Regions from separate parts of the Arthrobacter sp. CDRTa11 genome, predicted to be linked through region 2. Evidence: riboswitches for the same ligand, from Rfam matches in the RefSeq annotation. Region 2 holds a riboswitch; the other holds the start of a gene.
What was found. Region 2 has a riboswitch for thiamine pyrophosphate ahead of thiC (phosphomethylpyrimidine synthase ThiC). Riboswitches for the same ligand answer to the same signal wherever they lie in the genome.
Positions count from the first base shown of each region.

Region 1: it holds a riboswitch for thiamine pyrophosphate, as region 2 does, so the genes downstream of both, thiO (glycine oxidase ThiO) here and thiC (phosphomethylpyrimidine synthase ThiC) in region 2, are expected to answer to the same signal.

Region 1 is NZ_CP044532.1:3,602,552-3,607,052, forward strand. It holds gene F8G81_RS16200 (4a-hydroxytetrahydrobiopterin dehydratase) at 1-327, opposite strand, end outside; gene F8G81_RS16205 (thiazole synthase) at 395-1,213, opposite strand; gene thiS (sulfur carrier protein ThiS) at 1,218-1,454, opposite strand; gene thiO (glycine oxidase ThiO) at 1,451-2,785, opposite strand; TPP riboswitch at 2,777-2,895, opposite strand; gene F8G81_RS16220 (thiamine phosphate synthase) at 2,923-3,738, shown strand; gene F8G81_RS16225 (RNB domain-containing ribonuclease) at 3,850-4,501, shown strand, end outside.
Region 2 is NZ_CP044532.1:3,260,058-3,264,558, forward strand. It holds gene F8G81_RS14705 (VOC family protein) at 1-601, opposite strand, end outside; gene F8G81_RS14710 (amidohydrolase family protein) at 712-1,794, opposite strand; gene F8G81_RS14715 (GNAT family N-acetyltransferase) at 1,798-2,298, opposite strand; TPP riboswitch at 2,359-2,466, shown strand; gene thiC (phosphomethylpyrimidine synthase ThiC) at 2,462-4,321, shown strand; gene F8G81_RS14725 (alpha/beta hydrolase) at 4,416-4,501, opposite strand, start outside.

The DNA of each region.
Region 1 (4,501 bases), 340 kb from region 2:
GTAGAGGGCCGGCTCCGCCTCTGCCCCCACGTCCTCAGCCGCGGAACTCACTGCCGCGGCAGCCCTGGCGTCACGCTCTGTCACGTCTCCGCCGGCGTCGTGGGACGTGAAGCGGATGAACACCCGGTTGTACCGCCAGTCAAGGTCCGGGTGGTGGTTCTGCTCTTCGGCAATGCGTCCGACGGCGGCAATCAGCTCCAGTGCGGCGGCCGCCGTCGGCGCTTTGTAGACGGTGACCAGTGCCCCCTGGCAGTAACGCCAATCCGGGAGCCCGGTAAGGGCCTCATCAACCTGCGCCCTGGTGAGTAAGTCTTCCTTGCCGGCCACTGCTGACTCCTAGGCTCGTCCTGTCAGCCCGGCCCCGGCGCTGGCCGCCCCCTGCCTAGGGAACGACCTAGAGGAACTCCGCCCGGCCTTCCATGGCCGACGACGCCAGGGCGTGCTCACGGCGCGGAATCCTGCCGGCCGCTTTGGCCAGCCTACCTGCGATAACGGCGTGTTTGAAGGCCTCCCCCATCAGCGCCGGGTTCTGCGCCCGGGTCACGGCGGTGGCCAGAAGCACGGCGTCACAGCCCAGCTCCATCGCGAGCGCCGCGTCAGAAGCGGTGCCGATGCCGGCGTCGAGAACCACAGGAACCGAAGCGCGGGAAACGATCAGCTCAATGTTGTGCGGATTGAGGATCCCCAGGCCGGTACCGATCGGCGCTCCCAGCGGCATGACGGCTGTGGCTCCCAGGTTCTCGAGGCGCAGGGCCAAGACGGGGTCGTCGTTGGTGTACGCGAACACTTTAAACCCGCGGTTGACGAGCTGCTCCGTGGCGTCCACCAGTTCAACAGCATCAGGGAGGAGCGTCTGTTCGTCGGCGATGACTTCGAGCTTGACCCAGTCGGTCTCCAGGGCTTCGCGGGCCAGTTCGGCGGTCATGACGGCATCGCGTGCGGTGAAGCAGCCCGCCGTGTTGGGCAGGACACGGATGCCGTGGTCCACCAGCAGCTGGAACAGCGATCCCGACTCGGCAGGTGAATAGCGGCGCATCGCCACGGTGGTCAGCTCGGTCCCGGACGCAAGCAGGGCAGCGCCCAGCCCGTCCAGGCTGGGCGCGCCGCCGGTTCCCATGATGAGGCGGGATCCCAGCGCGACGCCGTCAATGATCAGTCTGTCCGCGCGCCCTGGTTGGTGGTTCAGCGTGCTGATGCTGCTGGTTTCTGTCATGGTGTCAGCCTCCCTGGACTGCTGTGACCAGTTCCACGTCATCACCGTCGGCGAGCGCCGTGACGTACCACTGGCTTCGGGGTACTACTTCTGAATTGTGCGCCACGGCCACGCCGAGCTTCTTACCGTCCGTCGCCTGGCCGTCGGCCGCCAGCGGCCGGCCGGTGATTTGGCTGACAAGGGTGGTGATGGATGCGCCGTCGGACACGGCGTGCTGCAAGCCGTTGAGGGTGATGTTCATACTGATTCCTTTTCTTGGTCGATGGCAGCTTCTGGGCCGATCGCGTCATTCGCGTGAACCTGCGCGGCAACGGAAACGGGCGCGGAAAACCTGGCCGGGCTGAAGGGCAGCCAGCGCGGATCCGATGTGCCGTCCATCAGGTCCCGGCAGATCACGGCAGCGGCGGGGGCTAGGAGTACTCCATGCCGGAAGAAACCGGTGGCGATGATCAGCCCACCGATGTGTTCTGGGCGTCCCGGTACGTTGACCCGGCCCAGCAGCGGAGCATTGTCCGGTGTCGCGGGGCGGGCCCTGGCTGTCATTTCCACAAGTTCCAGCTCGGCCACCGCCGGCACCAGGACCTGGGCGTCACGCAGCAACTGGTAGACGCCGCCGGCGGAGACAGCGCCATCGCCGGCATCGGACAGGGAATCCTCGCGCTGGGTTGCCCCGATCACCACTGTGCCATCCTGCCGCGGGACGATGTACACGGGCACGCCCCGGACCAGCCCGCGGATGGTGGACGTCACCAGCGGCCGGACATGTGGGGGGACGGCAAGCCTGAGGATGTCGCCATACACCGGCCGGAGGGGCAGGCGCAGGCCCTGGGGCAGGTTTGACAGGGATCCAGCCTGCAGCCCGTTCGCCACTACGGTTTCGCCGGCCAGCACCGTGCCGCCATCCGCCAGCAGCACTCCGCTGACGTTCCCGTCCTTCCAGAGGAGCGATGTGGCCTTTTGGGCAACCGCGAACCCTTCGCCCGCCCCTTCGACGGCGGTTCCGGAACCTGGCCGGTGTGCAGCCAGGACTAGCCGCAGGCACGCCAGGAGCTTCCGTGGATCAACCTGGTGGTCGGCGGGGATGTCCAGTGCGCAGGAAATGGCCGGGCTGAGGAAGGCCTCCCGGGTCCTCGCCTCCCGGACGGTGAGGGGTTCCACGTGCAGTCCGCTGGCCTGCTGGACCGTTCGGAGGTCCATCAGTGCCCGGCGGTCCGCCGCATCCGCGCCGACGGCGATGGTCGGCGTCGGCATATAGCCCGGGTCCAGGGCCGCCAACCGGGCGAGATCCGCCGCAAAGGCGGGCCACAGGGCTGACGATTCAAGCATCAGCTCCAGGAGGTCCTCCTCCTGGTAATGCAGTTCGCTCACCGGCGCCAGCATGCCGGCAGCCGCCCAGCTGGCCCCCGATCCGGGGGCGTCGTCGATGACCACCACGGACCGGCCGGAGCGCCTCGCTTCCCACGCGATGCCGTGGCCTATGACTCCGCCACCGATCACTGCAACATCTGCACGCAGCACAGCAGGCGGTGCAGCGGGTGCAGGACCCCGGGCAGTTCGGGATGGGGGGATCATGGTTTCCTTCCCTACGCCGGTACTAGCCGGATCAGGTCAAGCGGTCGGCTCTGACGCCCTCTCAGCCCGGCGCTTTATGACAGCTGCCGCGGGCTCCCGCAGTACCAGGCCAGTTTAGAGGAACTACGCTGGTTTCCATGAATACCGCCCTTTCCAACAGCACTGCCTCCAACAGCACGGCAATTTCCAGCGCACCAGGCACCGCACCCGCCGCAGACACCGCCGGCGGCTTCAGCAGCGCGCGGCTGTACCTGTGCACGGACGCACGCCGGGACAAGGGCGATTTCGCCGATTTTGTGGATGCGGCGTTTTCCGGCGGCGTTGACATCATCCAGCTTCGAGACAAGTCCATCGAGGCGGCGGAGGAACTGGAACTCCTGGAGGTGCTGAAGGCGGCGGCCCGCCGCCACGGCCGGCTCTGGGCAGTCAACGACCGTGCGGACGTCGCCCTGCTGTCCGAAGCCCCCGTTTTCCACATCGGGCAGAAGGACCTCCCGCTGGCATCAGCGCGCCTGCTCCTCGGGGACCGGGTCATCGGACTGTCCACCCACAGCACCGGGCAGATTGACGCCGCCATCAGCGCTGGCGCCGCCGCCGCGGGCACAGGCAAAGAGACGGCAGTCCAGCAGGCAGGCACCGAAGCCCCCTTTGCGGCGGGGCTGGATTATTTCTGCGTAGGACCCGTCTGGGCCACTCCCACCAAACCCGGCAGGGCCGCCGTCGGCCTTGACCTTGTGTCTTACGCAGCGCGTGCCGTCAGCGACGCCGGCTCCGTCCCTGGTGCCCGGCCGGTGCCCTGGTTCGCCATTGGCGGCATTGACCTTGGCAATGTTGAACAGGTTGTCCAGGCCGGCGCCAGCAGGGTGGTGGTGGTCCGCGCCATCACCGATGCCCCGGACCCGGCTGAGGCTGCGGGTGCCCTGGTTCGCGCCTTGGATGCAGGGGTGTCCTGAGCCCCGTTTGAGCCCTGCCTGGGCCTTTATCGGCGCATCGTCCGCGCCGTCACCACCCGTTGAGGGCCTGTTGCGTGCACTCAAGGCCAAAATCGGGCTAACCTGAATTTCGTGTCACATCATCGCCTGGCTCCCAACGTCCACGAGCTGACAAACGCCCTCGCGGAGGCCCTGAGCGCGCTGCGGACCGAGCTGGAACTGCCTGGTCCCTACCCCGAGGAAGCAGTGCGGGACGCGGAGGCGGCCGTGGCTGCACTGGAGCTGCCGGCAGTTGACCTGACCGACGTGGAGTTCCTGACCGTTGATCCGGAGTCGTCCACGGACCTTGACCAGGCACTGTTCATCGAGCGCGCCGGTGATGGCTACCGGGTCCTGTACGCGATCGCTGACGTTCCTGCCTTTGTGATCCCGGGCGGCCCCCTGGATGCCGAGACCCGCCGCCGGGGGCAGACGTTCTATGCCCCGGACGGGCGGATTCCGCTGCACCCGGAGATCATCAGCGAACAGGCCGGCAGCCTCCTCGCGGGCCAGCTGTGTGCCGCCTTCGTATGGGACTTCGAGCTTGATCACGCAGCCAATGTCGTTTCGGTGGGTTTGCGCCGGGCCCGGATGCGCAGCCGCGCCAAACTCAGTTACAAGGGCGCCCAGGCGGAGATCGACGCCGGAACGGCCTCCCCCGTCCTGCAGCTCCTCAAGGAGGTGGGGCTCAAGCGGGTTGAGTTGGAGCGCATGCGCGGCGGAGCCAGCCTGAACATGCCCGAGC
Region 2 (4,501 bases):
ATCCGAGGGTGCCAACGTAGAAGGCGTGGGCCGTCTGTACGTCCCCCACTTGGAGGTGGACATGGCCCACACCCGCCGCAGCGCCCAGCTGGCTGTCCACTGACTTCTGGGTCAGGTGCTCCTGCAGGTACCGCTGCGGCGGCAGGGCGAGGCTGTCCATCACCACGTCCTTGCCGTTCCAGGACCAGCGTTCACGCGGGCGGTCCCAGTAGAGCTCGATGCCGTTGCCCTCGGGGTCATTGAAGTAGAAGGCCTCACTGACCAGGTGGTCGGCGCTGCCCGTGAAGGACCGGGGGTCATACTGCGCCACGGTGGCCACGGTGGCAGCGAGCGAAGGCTGGTCATCAAAGAGCAGCGCTGTGTGGAACAGGCCGGCCTCTCCCCTGCCTGGAAGATTCAAGCCTGGCGCGGGGGCGAGGTGCACCAGCGGCTTGCCGAGCCGGCCCAGGTAAAGCCCGCCGTCCTGTTCGGCCACCACCTCAAGCCCGAGGGCACGCTGGTAGTAATCGGTCATGAGCTTCATATCTCCCACTTTGAGCATCACCGTGCCCATGGTGAGGCTGGCAGGAAGAAGATCCTGGCTGGCGGCTTCTGAAGTCATTGAACACTCCCGGGTCAATGGCCATCGCGGGTCGTGGCCTCTTACTTATCTCAATTACTTGAAGCTTCAATTTATTCCCAGCGAAAGCCAGCTTTTGTCAGAGGATAAGTTCAGCGGATGAGATGCCCGCCCAGCACCACGTTCTGGAGCCTGGCAACAGTTTCCGGCACCGTCCGCGGATCCTCTTGGCAGAGCACAACGTCCGCAGGCGCGCCCTCGGAGATGCCGTCCGCCCCCAGCCAGCTCCGGGCACTCCAGCAGGCGGCGTCGAGGGCGGAAGCCATGGGAAGTCCGGCTTCATGGAGCGCCAGGATCTCGTCCGCGATCCGCCCGTGCCTGATGACGCTTCCGGCATCGGTGCCCGCATAAATCCGGACCCCGGCCTCAAAAGCCTCAAGCACCCGCTCTGCCCTTCGCTCCCAGAGTGCCCGCATATGGGCGGCATACCGCGGAAACCTTGCTTCAGCCTGGTCAGCGATCCCCGGGAAGGTGGCGATGTTGATGAGTGTGGGCACGATGGGGACGCCCTGTTCTACGAACCTGGGGAGGTGCCGTGGCAGCAGCCCGGTGGCGTGCTCAACACAGTCGATCCCTGCATCCAGCATGTGGTCCAGGGTCTCTTCTGCGAAGCAGTGCGCTGTCACCCGGGCGCCCTCGTCGTGGGCTGCCTCAACGGCATCCCTGACGACGGCGGGAGGGAACGACGCCGCCAGGTCACCCGCACCACGGTCGATCCAGTCCGCCACCAGCTTGACCCAGCCATCGCCGGCACGTGCCTGCTTGCGGACCGCCTCAACAAGCCCGCCGGGCTCCACTTCGACGGCGAAGTTCCGCAGGTAGCGGCCTGTCCGTGCAATGTGGCGGCCTGCCCGGAGGATCCTGGGCATGCCTGGCTTGCCCTGCAGCCAGCGGGTATCACTGACGGCGCCGGCATCCCTGACCAGGAGTGTCCCGGCGTCGCTGTCGGTGCGGGCCTGTTCTTCGGCAACTTCGTCCGCCACGGCACCGCCCCCGCCCAGGCCGATATGGCAGTGCGCGTCCACAAAACCTGGCAGCACCCAGCCTGAGAGGACCCTGTCCGGAGCCCTCTGGGGACGGTGGAAGGTCAGCCTGCCATCCACCGACCACAATCCGCGGCGTTCCTGGCCCGGTCCCGTGAGAACGGTTCCACTGAATTTAATGACTCCGGCCATGGCCTAGAGTTCCCTCCTCATCGTGAGCCGCGGAGCCAGGGCATCAAGCCCGAGTCGCTTTTCGTGGGCCCGCAGAGCGGCAAGGCCGGGCCCTGAAGCCGGGAATTCCACGAAGCCGCACCTGGCGTAGAACGGGGCATTAAAGGGGACGTCAGCGAAGGTACACAGCGTCATCGCTTTGAACCCCCGGCGCCGTGCTTCATCTGCGGCGGCTTCAACCAATGCCCTGCCGAGGCCCCGCCTGCCAGCTGCCGGGTGGACCGAAAGCTGCTCGAGATGAGCCAGGCCGTCCACCACATCGACCCGGGCGAATCCAGCAGGCGGACGTCCCGATACCAGGACAAAGAGCGAACCTAGGGCCGGGGTTGGCTGCGGCGCCGGGAGCAGAACTCCGCCCAGCGCGTCCTGAAGCTGTGCGTCCGCTGCGGCTTCCAGCTGTGGCAAGCAACCCAGATCGGCTGGCTCCGCAGGTCTGATCCGGGGTGCCTCATTCGAGTCAGTCACGCCGTCAGGCTAGCACCGGGCATGTGACAACGTCCTCCCGCGCAGGCTGTGGTAGCTTCATCTTGACCACACGGGTGCCCTTGCAAGGGCTGAGATCGGGCTAACGCAGCCTGCGACCGTTGAACCTGTCCGGGTAATGCCGGCGAAGGAAGTGAGTATTCTCGTGAATACGCAAGAAAAACTGCTGCCCCCTGCCCAAAATGAAACTGCCGGCACTGAAAAGGGAGACCAATCCCGGCACGCTGACACACAGTCGCTGAAGTCGCATTCGCTGGCTTTCATCAAGGACGAGGCCTCGGGAATCCAGGTTCCCGTGACGGAGATTGCCCTGGAGCCCTCTCCGAACGGCCAGGCGAACAGCCCGTTCAGGATCTACCGGACCGCCGGCCCGGGCAGCGATCCGGTGGTTGGGCTGGCGCCGTTCCGCTCTCCATGGATCAACGAACGGGGCGACACCGAGCCGTACAGCGGCCGGGAGCGGAACCTGCTCGACGACGGCCGTTCCGCCGTGCGCCGCGGAGCAGCTTCGGCGGAGTGGAAGGGAGCGCAGCCCGAGCCCCGCCGCGCCGTCGCCGGCCGGACGGTGACCCAGATGCATTACGCAAAACAGGGCACCATCACTCCAGAGATGCGGTTCATCGCCCTCCGCGAGAACTGCGATGTGGAGCTGGTGCGCAGCGAGGTCGCGGCCGGACGCGCGATTATCCCCAACAACATCAACCATCCGGAGTCCGAGCCGATGATCATCGGCAAGGCCTTCCTGGTGAAGATCAACGCCAACATCGGCAACTCGGCCGTCACCAGTTCCATCGCTGAGGAGGTGGACAAGCTGCAGTGGGCCACCCAGTGGGGGGCCGACACCGTAATGGACCTGTCCACCGGGGATGACATCCACACCACCCGCGAATGGATCATCCGCAACTCTCCGGTCCCGATCGGCACGGTGCCCATCTACCAGGCGCTGGAAAAGGTCAACGGTGAAGCGAATGCACTGACCTGGGAGATCTTCCGCGACACCGTCATCGAGCAGTGCGAACAGGGGGTGGACTACATGACCATCCACGCCGGGGTTCTGCTGCGGTACGTTCCCCTGACCGCCAACCGCGTAACCGGGATCGTGTCCCGCGGCGGTGCCATTATGGCGGGCTGGTGCCTGGCACACCATCAGGAGAACTTCCTCTACACCCACTTTGACGAGCTCTGTGAGATTTTCGCGAAGTACGACGTCGCGTTCTCCCTTGGCGACGGCCTGCGGCCGGGAGCGACGGCGGACGCCAACGACGCGGCGCAGTTTGCCGAACTGGACACCCTGGCGGAGCTGACCCAGCGGGCCTGGGAGTTCGACGTGCAGGTGATGGTGGAAGGCCCCGGCCATGTGCCGTTCCACCTGGTCCGCGAGAATGTGGAACGCCAGCAGGAACTCTGCAAGGGCGCACCGTTCTATACCCTTGGCCCCTTGGTCACTGACGTTGCCCCTGGCTATGACCACATCACCTCAGCCATCGGCGCCACGGAAATTGCCCGCTACGGAACGGCGATGCTCTGCTACGTCACGCCCAAGGAGCACCTGGGCCTGCCCAACAAGGACGACGTCAAGACCGGCGTGATCACCTACAAGATCGCGGCCCACGCAGCCGACCTCGCCAAAGGACACCCGGGCGCCCATGAACGGGACGATGCCCTGTCCAAAGCCAGGTTCGAGTTCCGTTGGCGTGATCAGTTTGCGCTGTCGCTGGACCCTGTCACGGCCGAGGCTTTCCATGACGAAACGCTGCCCGCGGAACCGGCCAAAACGGCACACTTCTGCTCCATGTGCGGTCCCAAGTTTTGTTCCATGAGGATCAGCCAGGACATTCGGGATGAATACGGCAGCAGTGATTATGCTTCCGGTGGCTCCCGGGACACCCCGCAGTCGGAGGCCGAGATTGCTGCCGGAATGCGGGAAAAGAGCCAGGAGTTCCTCGCCGCCGGCGGCAAGGTGTACCTGCCTGAGCTGCGGCTCCCCGAAAGCGCCCGCCACTAGCGGGCTTCAAGCTCCGTCCGGCAGGCATTTGGGGGCCTGCCGGACGGAGATCTGCGGTAGATCCTTGGGAGGCAGGCAGGGTGGGAAACGCCCGTCAGGACGCCCGCGGCTGCAGGCGCCGGCTGGCTTCGGCAATGAATGAACGGATGCAGTGGTCACCCTCGGCGGAATCCTGGGGCC